3 regions of the Staphylococcus carnosus genome follow, and region 3 is predicted to be linked to each of the others. Evidence: predicted binding sites of a transcription regulator. Region 3 holds the regulator's gene; each other region holds the start of a gene.
The links. The regulator Rex, encoded in region 3, represses fermentation and respiration genes when NADH is low (regulators of the CRP and FNR family bind a similar motif). The targets are predictions, from matches to a motif close to TTGTGAAATATTTCACAA.
Positions count from the first base shown of each region.

Region 1: DYE31_RS01325 (anaerobic C4-dicarboxylate transporter family protein) is a predicted target of Rex. The motif match lies at 1,553-1,570, and genes of this name have one in related genera.
Region 2: DYE31_RS05700 (L-lactate dehydrogenase) is a predicted target of Rex. The motif match lies at 1,733-1,750, and genes of this name have one in related genera.

Region 1 is NZ_UHCT01000001.1:301,588-304,847, forward strand. Features, by position in the region: gene DYE31_RS01315 (catalase) at 1-898, shown strand, start outside; gene DYE31_RS01320 (hypothetical protein) at 1,065-1,262, opposite strand; gene DYE31_RS01325 (anaerobic C4-dicarboxylate transporter family protein) at 1,600-2,907, shown strand; gene DYE31_RS01330 (KxYKxGKxW signal peptide domain-containing protein) at 3,214-3,260, shown strand, end outside.
Region 2 is NZ_UHCT01000001.1:1,176,016-1,179,275, forward strand. Features, by position in the region: gene DYE31_RS05690 (proline dehydrogenase family protein) at 1-509, opposite strand, end outside; gene DYE31_RS05695 (alpha/beta fold hydrolase) at 765-1,595, shown strand; gene DYE31_RS05700 (L-lactate dehydrogenase) at 1,788-2,744, shown strand; gene mnmM (tRNA 5-(aminomethyl)-2-thiouridylate-methyltransferase MnmM) at 2,807-3,260, opposite strand, start outside.
Region 3 is NZ_UHCT01000001.1:995,208-998,467, forward strand. Features, by position in the region: gene DYE31_RS04605 (ABC-F family ATP-binding cassette domain-containing protein) at 1-1,146, opposite strand, end outside; gene DYE31_RS04610 (redox-sensing transcriptional repressor Rex) at 1,743-2,387, shown strand; gene DYE31_RS04615 (sulfurtransferase TusA family protein) at 2,437-2,661, opposite strand; gene DYE31_RS04620 (YeeE/YedE family protein) at 2,688-3,260, opposite strand, start outside.

The DNA of each region.
Region 1 (3,260 bases), 690 kb from region 3:
TCCTAATTTCAACCAAATTCCTATTAACCGTCCAGTGAACAAAGTGCACAATAACCAACGTGATGCAATGTACCAAATGGACATCCATACAGATAAAACTTCATATCATAACAATGGTTTAGAAGGTAATTGTCCATTTACAAGTTCTAAAGCACAAGGTGGTTACGAACACTATCCAGAACGTGTCGAAGGTCATAAAGTACGTACGCGCAGTGAAAGCTTTAAAGACTATTATTCACAAGCAAAATTATATCTTAACAGCCTAACAAAACCAGAGTACGATCATACTGTAGACGGTTTCTCATTTGAAATTGGTAAATGTAAAAGTATGGATGTACGCCAACGTGCAGTTAATCAATTGAATAAAATAGACCGTGAACTTGCTGAACGTGTAGCTGAGAATGTAGGTGTGACAGTTCCAGAAGAAAATGAAGAAGTCAAATCTGATAAAAAAGATAGTCAATTGACTATGGAAAAATACGACCGTCCATTACCAGGACATTCAGTTGCGGTATTGATTAATGGAGATGTAGATCCAGAAACATTGAAACAATATGCGAAAGAATATGCGTCTCAAGGATTGAATTATGCATTTGTCGGTAAACATCAAAAACAACTTTCAGATGATATTACAGTCAATGAAACATACGATACTGCACATCCAACTTTATTTGATAGTCTTGTAGTATTATCTGACGGTAATGGTTTAGTGCCAGATGCAGAAGAATTTGCTGCACTAGCTTACAAACATAAAAAACCAATTATCTTTAATAAAGCTGCAGCAGATGAGTTGCAAGATCAAAAAATTAAGCTTGATGCGCCAGGTGTATTTGTATCTGATGATCCGGATACAATCGTGAAAGCATTTGATAAAGTGCGTTATTGGGATAGAAAATAATCAATATAAAACACTGTTGAGATGAATGTCTTAAAGCGTTTTATAAAAATGAAGTTTTAAGTAATAAACGGCCGAGAGAAGTATCCTTGGCCGTTTTTACTGTATATTTTTTGAAAAGATGATTCTAAACAAAAATGAAATGTTTGAATTTAAAAGTGTTAGCATTTTACGATTTCTCTTCATTTAAAGCATATTCATATAGTTTAGTAATTGTCTTGAATTTAGCATCTTCTAAATTTGTACGCCCATTTCGTAAATCTTGTACGGTTTGATAAGGAATATTTGCGTTTTTAGAAATTTTATAGCCGCTTTCTTCATTAAACAGTTTTTCAATCTTATTTTTAATTGTTGTAATTTCACTCATTTGTCTTTTCCTTTCTTTAGGTTGTTTTTAAATTAATATAAACGTGATTAAAAATAACTTATTTAATAGCTACCCTAAGTGTGTAAAAATATAAACAAATGGATGATTAAAATTTTATTTTGCTAATTAAGAATTTCGTTTAGGATTAATATTTCAAACTTTTAAGTTAAAGCATATTTGAATGCATTTTTAGAAATTATGAATAAACGAAACAAAAATTGTTATGAAATAGTCGAATTTAGCAATAAAAATGCCATCCCGAAATTTCATGCATCGTGATAAACTAAAACATGGGAAATTTTTCACAAAGTTCAGAAGGGAAAAGTGAGGAGTCAACATGTTCCTATTTATTACGGAAATTACAATTATGGTACTCGCCATTATTATGGGGCTTAGAACTGCTGGCGCACTTGGATGCGGAATATTTGCTATTGTTGCCCAGCTGATTATGATATTTATTTTTGGTCTGCCGCCAGGATCTGCACCAGTAACAGCTGTATTGATTATTTTATATATTGGAATTGCAGGCGGTACATTACAAGCAACAGGCGGTATCGATTACCTTGTATATCTTGCTTCAAAAATAATTGAACGTTTTCCTAAAACGATTATTTTTATCGCACCGATGATCGTCTTCTTATTTGTATTCGGTATTGGGACAGCTAATATTGCATTATCATTAGAACCGATTATTGCCAAAACTGCGACGAAAGCAGGTATTCAACCGAAGCGTCCGCTGATTGCATCTGTATTAACAGCGAACTTAGCATTGCTATGCAGCCCGGCAGCCTCTGCGACTGCTTATATTATTGCGACACTTGCAGTAACAGGTATTACGATGGGTAAATATTTATCTATTGTTTTGCCGACCGCATTACTTAGTATGTTAGCACTTAGCCTTTATTGTACATTTGTTGGGCGTAAACGGAATGTACAACCTAGTGTATTTGCTGAAAATATATTAAGTGATTTAGAAGAAGAAATGATCAAACCACATTTTCCACGTCGAGTAAAATTGGGTGTCGCTGCATTTTTAACAGGTGTTGCTTGTATCTTAGTCTTTGGTATTTTCTCAAATCTCGTACCAACTTTTAATGTAGATGGAAAGACAATAAAATTACAAACTACAGATATTGTGCAGCTATTTATGTATGCTAGTGCAGCCGTTAACTTAGTGCTTGTTAAGCTTAATACAAGCGATATTTTATCTTCGCATATCACGCAATCTGCAATTGGCGCATTATTTGCAGTGCTTGGACCAGGTTGGCTCGGTGCGACAATATTCGGCGCACCACAAAACAAACATATTATGACACGAGAAATAGGCGGCATCATTGAACATGTACCTTGGCTAGTCATTATTTTAGTGTCACTTGTGACTATTATCGTTATTTCGCAATCAGCAACGGCTTCTATCATGTTGCCGATTCTGATGAGCATCGGTATTCCTCCAACCTTCTTTTTAGCAATGGTGCAGACTTTAAATGTTAATTTTGTCATACCTGCACAACCCACATTATTATTTGCAGTTGATCTTGATGAAACGAAGCAAACACGTGCAACTAGTTTTATTGTTCCAGGTTTCTTTGTCATCACAGTTTCGATTATAATTGGGTTTACAATCAAATCAATATTAGGACTTTAAGTGAATTTAAGTACAGATTGAAACATTTAAAAAGTGTGTTTCAGTCTGTATTTTTTAGTTTTTGGATATGTTTAAGTTTTAAGAAATGTGTAATATTTAATAATGCATGAGTATAAATTTAATACAATCATTCCTACTGCAACAGAATGGGAGTCATGTAATTTTAAAAATTAATTGTAATTTCGAAAGAAAATAGTTGTAAAATACATGGAATCGTTATATCTTTGTATGATGTATTAAAAAGGACGATGTTTAAAAACAGATAGTGCCTACGTATTATTAAGTAGAGATTGGGGAATGTGATGAATGTCTAAAAGAAATAAAAAATTGGAACAGAGCCTAAGTGAAGAGAA
Region 2 (3,260 bases), 180 kb from region 3:
ATATCAGTAGCTGTGTAAAGATATGCTTGGATTACAGTGCCAACATTATCATAATCTTTTGAAATGTCATCTAACACATGTAAGATATCATCAAGACCGGCAAATTTTTCTGTATCAATATTTACATGTCTATTATCTAATTCTTTTGCTTTAGCAACAATTTCTCTGAGATTTTTTTCTGCTAAATCTAAATCAAATTCAGCGCCCAACTGACTGATTTTAATAGATAGATGAGCTTTGACATCATTGTCGTGCATGGCCTGCAAAACTTTTAAGATAATATTTTTTTCAATTAAACTTTCTTCTTCTGTACCAACGAATTCACCAAGACAGTCAACAGTCACTGTAATTCCCTTATCGTTTAGTTCGCGGATTGTTTTGATAAGATCATCTAATGAGTTGCCAACTACAACTTTGCTCGCCCCAAGCACTGGCCCGTATTTCTTAGCTGAATTGTTTAAAAATGTATTATTAGATAATCCGATAAAAAAATCTTTGACAAGTGACATAGTAATTCCTCCCATACAACTATATTGGAATTAGTGTATCATGTTTCAATAATGTATGAAAACGTTAACAATATATAAAAATACACCATTTATCAAAATATTACAAAAACAGTAAACAATGTTAGATTAATTTTTCATCATATGATTTAAATAATACTTATTTTAAAAGAAGAGAACTAGGTTCAAAATAGATTTTATTGACTTTATTTTGATACAATAGATTTAAATATTAATAGTAGAAGGGTAGTCGTTGATATGTGGAAGTGGGAAACAGAAAGTGAAGCAAAAGGAGTTATTGTTATTGCTCATAATTTATTAGAACATACTGGGAGATATGCTTATGTCATTACTTCTTTAAGACGAAATGGTTATCATGTGATTATGGGTGATTTGCCAGGGCAGGGACAAACATCACGTTCTAATAAAGGTCAAATTGACAACTTTGAAGTCTATCACGAACATATCCTGGAATGGTTAAGAATTGCTAGTGAATATAAGTTGCCTACATTTTTAATGGGTGTAGGTTTAGGTGGCTTAATTACATTAAATTTACTTGAAAGAACAGAATTGCCAATTGAAGGCATTATTCTTTTATCTCCACTTGCAGCTTTTCAAAAAAATAATAAAACACGCAAAAACATGCTTACTTCAAATGTGGGCGCAGGTGTTAAAGATATGCGTTTTAATTTAGGTATTGAGCCTGAACATTTAACTCGAAATGAAGAAGTTATAGAAGAAACAAAACAAGATGGATTGATGTTGAAAAAAGTTTCTTATCATTGGTATAAAGAAGTTGTTAATGTGATGAAAAAAACAATGGAGCATTTGGAAGATATTCAAAGCATTCCAATGTGCTTAATGTACGGTAAAGATGACAAAATAGTTGAAACTGAAGCTATTTTAGAAATTAAAAATCGTGTTAAATCTGATGAACTTTATTTTAAAGCTTGGGATGGCTTATACCATGAAATTCATAATGAACCAGAGCGACCTTTAGTCATGCGATATATTTTAAGTTATTTAAATAATAAGGTGAATGCCTTAGGGTTTATACCGAATGATGTTGATGATCAAATCGAAATTTAAAATGGAGTAACCAGCAACTTTTTCAAATGTGTTGCTGGTTTTTTTAATGTTTTTTCTAAATGAAAAATTAAAAAAATCAATATACTCAGTTTGAATAAAAAAGATTGATTTTCATTATAGAAACTGGTATCTTTATTATGTGAAATAAATCATATAAGGAAAGTGATTTTCGAAAAAGGAAGGGTAAGTAATATGAAAAATATAAAAGCGAATAAAGTAGTATTAGTGGGCGATGGTGCTGTAGGTTCAAGTTATGCTTTTGCTATGGTAGCACAAGGTGTAGCTGATGAATTTGTCATTGTTGATATTGCCGTAGATAAAGTAAAAGGTGATGTGCTTGATTTAAATCATGGAATGCCTTACGGTGAATCGCCATCTATCATTAAAGCAGGATCATATGAAGATTGTTCAGATGCGGATTTAGTTGTAATTACAGCTGGTGCTCCCCAAAAACCAGGTGAAACACGACTTGATTTAGTTGAAAAAAACACTAAAATTTTCAAATCAATTGTTGGTCAAATTATGGATAGCGGATTTGATGGTATTTTCTTAATTGCAGCAAACCCAGTTGATGTATTAACTTATGTTACTAAAAAAGTTTCTGGTTTACCTAAAGAACGCGTTATTGGTTCTGGTACTATTTTAGATACAGCACGCTTCAAATATGAATTAGGTGCAGAATTCGGCATTGCACCTGAAAGTGTTAATGCAAGTATTATTGGTGAACATGGTGATTCTGAATTAGCGGTTTGGTCACAAACAAGCATTGCTGGACAAAATCTATACGATATTTTAAAAAGTAATCCTGAAAAAGAAAAACGTATTGAAGAAATTTTCTTAAATACACGTGATGCAGCGTATGATATCATTCAAGCTAAAGGTGCAACATATTATGGTATTGCAATGGGACTGCTTCACATTTCTAAAGCAATTTTACGAAATCAAAATCTTGTATTGACTGTGTCTAGTTATTTAGAAGGTGAATATGGTAACGAAGATGTTTATATTGGTGTTCCGACACTTGTTAACCGTGCAGGTGCAGTGAAAATTTATGAAACATCATTAAATGAAAAAGAAACTAAAGAGTTCAATCACTCAGTTGAAGTTTTAAAAGACATTACAAAAAGTGTAGATAAATTATTTCAATAATTAACAATTAGCAAAACGTCCGCAGATTTTTAATTTTTGCGGACGTTTTGCTCTGTTGTTTTTTATCTTTTTTCAATGGCACAAATATAAGGCGGGTTATTACGTTGATTAATAAAACCATATTGTAATATATGTGCTTTTTGTTGATCGAAATTTTTAAGATACTGATATACTGTCTCACTCTCAATTTTCCCTTCAGGATGTCCTGGATAGATAACGAGAACAATAATTCCTTCAGGTGAAAGCATTTTGAAAATGTTTTCTATGGCTGTGATAGTAGTATCGGCTTCTGTGACAATGTGTTTATCGCCTTTAGGTAAATAGCCTAAATTAAAGATAGCGGCATCGACAGGATAGTCATTAGATTCAATGTATTGTTCAATATTTTCATGCCCATCATGAATTAAAATAGTGTTGTTGAGGTCTCTGACTTTTAACTGTGCAGCTTTAATGGCTTCTTCTTGAATATCAAAGCCATAAACTTTTCCATTTGGAACGTGTTCAGCTAAAAATAAT
Region 3 (3,260 bases):
TTTAGGAATGCGTTCTGCAATGGTTTTAATAAAAGTAGATTTGCCAATACCATTCGGGCCAATCACTGCAATATGATCACCTTTAGAAACTTCAAGTGTAATAGGGGAAGTAACGGGTTGATCATGATAGCCGATTTCTAAGTTGCGAATATGGTATACATCATTACCAGTATTGCGGTCGAAATCAAATTGAATATTTGCACTTCTGGCATCTAACATCGGTTTATCAATACGTTCGATTTTTTCTAATACTTTTCGGCGACTTTTGGCCATACCGCTTGTAGAGGCACGTGTAATATTTTTTTCTACGAAGGTTTCAAGACGTTTTATCTCAGCTTGTTGACGTTCGTATTCTTGCATACGCTTTTCATAATATTGGTCGCGTTGCGTGATGAATTTGCTGTAGTTGCCGACGTAATGTTGAACAGCACCTAGAGCGACATCATAAATCTGATTTACCGTTTTATCGAGGAAGAAGCGGTCATGGCTGATAATTACGATTGCACCTTTAAAATAGTTTAGATAATCTTCTAGCCATTGTGTCGTTTCCATGTCTAAGTGGTTGGTCGGTTCATCCAGTAATAATAAATCTGGCTCACTTAATAGCATTTGAGCTAGTGAGAGGCGTGTTTTTTGTCCGCCGCTGAAATCGTTGACGGGACGATGGAAATCGTCTTCTGAAAAGTCCAAACCATGCAATACAGTTTTAATTTTACTTTCGTATTGATAACCTTCTAATCGCTCAAACTGATTGGAAAGTGTTTCGTATTTAGACATATGTGTTTTAAATGTTTCTGTTTCATATTCATCTGCATGTTCAGCTAACCAAGCAGTTTCTGCTTGCATATCTGCTTCCATTTGTTTTAATTTAGCAAAGGGTTTTGACATTTCTTCCCATACAGTGTGGTTTGTATCTAGTGTCATTTGTTGTGTCAGATACCCGACTTTTAAATTTTTGATTTTAGAAATATTGCCTTCATCATATCCATCGACTCCAGCTATAATTTTCATTAAAGTAGACTTGCCGGCACCATTTCGACCGACGATACCTATTTTTTCATGGCTCTTTACTTCGAAGTGAACATCATTAAAGATTTCTTCGCCATCGAAAGATTTAGAGACATTGTTGAGTTGTAATAAAATCATGTCGTATGTTTACGAGTCAGACTGTTAAGTTAAAACTGGCTCGTAGACCTCCTTTCTTATCGCTCTATATAATGACTTACTTTCCATTATAAGTGGAAATAGTGGTTATGCCTATTAAATATCATGAATTTCCTTCATTGAAAATAAGAATCGTTTTACATCAAAACAGACAATAAATATTCAATTGTATTAAATTTGTTACAAAATCATGTGTTCAAATTATATATTTAAACGTATAATAGTAACTACATCACTGATAATAGCTGGAGAATATCAACTATAATCTGCGTTATTAACGTTTGAATTGTTCATAGAAAGTTACTTTTACAGTTATTTATTTTTAGAGGTGTATAAGGTATACTTAGTTAATAAAAATGCTTTAATCCTTTAATTTAAGAAGATTAATGTAGTTGCAATATAAATTAAAAACTATTTGAACATGGTAATATCCTCAAAAGAAAAAGGCTAAGAACTGCAAAGAGTATTTTTTTCTGAACTTCATATTTTTCACAATCAACAAAGTCTATTACAGTATTTACATGAGAGATTAGAACTTGTTCAGACATAATAGTTTTGAAGATGTGGGGGTAAACAAATTGAGTAATCAAAAAAATAATATTCCTCGTGCGACCTTAAAACGTTTGCCGCTTTATTACAGACTTGTCAATCAGCTTCACGAAAAAGGAATTGACCGAGTTAATTCTAAAACAATCAGTGAAGCGTTAGATATTGATTCTGCTTCAATTAGAAGAGACTTTTCTTATTTTGGAGAATTAGGTAAGAAAGGTTACGGCTATAATGTCGAAAGTTTGTTAGAATTTTTCAAAAGCAAAATCAGCGAGAGCGATACGATTAAAATCGGTTTGGTCGGAGTGGGGAATTTAGGTAAAGCATTGCTTTCATATAATTTTTCTATCCATGATGAAATGGTTATTACCGAAGCTTTTGATATTCGTGATGATATCGTCGGTACAAAAGTTGGTAAAGTCATCGTAAATAAAATGGAAGACTTGCAATCAATTTTGAAAAGTGCAGAATTGGATGTAGTTATTTTAACAACTCCAGGAAGTGCAGCCCAAGAAGCTGCAGATCAAATTGTGGATAGCGGCGTGAAAGGTATTTTGAATTTTACACCAACGCGAATTAATGTACCAGACGATGTCTCTGTTCATCAGATTGATCTAGGTATTGAGCTGCAATCGCTTTTATTCTTTATGAACAATCTTCGAAACAGCAATTAAAAAAAGCGTTCCAAATTCAGGTTTGGAACGCTTTTTCTAATTGCTTAAGTTATGCTTTTTGAACTGTAATTGTCCAAGATGCATCGCCGATTTGTTCATAATTAGTAACTGGATAATTTTTTTCTGCAGCCCAGTTTGGAATAGCTTCTGTTGCTTGCGTGCAGTCAAAGTCGATTTTTAGTTCATCACCGATATTTAACGTTTCCATTTTTTTCTGTGCTTCAATTAATGGAAAAGGACATACCATACCTACTGTTCCCAATTCATATAACATATAAACGCCCCTTAATTATTTTGAAATTATGATTGTGCAGCTGGACGTGCTGCGTTTTGTTTAGATGATTTTTGCATTGCTTTCATAGGTTTTACAAATAAGAAGTAACTCATAAATCTTGTACCCAAAATCATAGCGGCTAAAGCAATCCAACCTTGCCATGAAAGTGCTGCTGTTGCAACTAAACCGTTTCCGATTGAACAACCACCAGCTACTGAGGCACCAAATCCCATAAAAGCACCGCCGATAACACTATTACGAAGTGTCTTTTTATCAGGTAGTCTCCAAGCGAATTCTCTAGAGCCTTTTGCAGCAATATAAGATCCGATAAAGATACCGAGAACTAAGAATACGCCCCAATCTAAAAATGATGTTTTACCAGATAAAATAAACTGTACTAGATTTGAAGAAGGGGTAGTAATACCAAGTCCTCCTTCTCGGCCTGTTGAATAACTCATTGGCCAAGCAAGTAATGCGATTAAACCTACTGCGATTGCTGCAACAAAAGGATGGAATTTCTTCTCGAAGAAGAAATGACGAATCCCTGTATAACGTTGTTTTAACTTTGGAATTGCAATTTTAGGTTTAGGTTTGCGTAA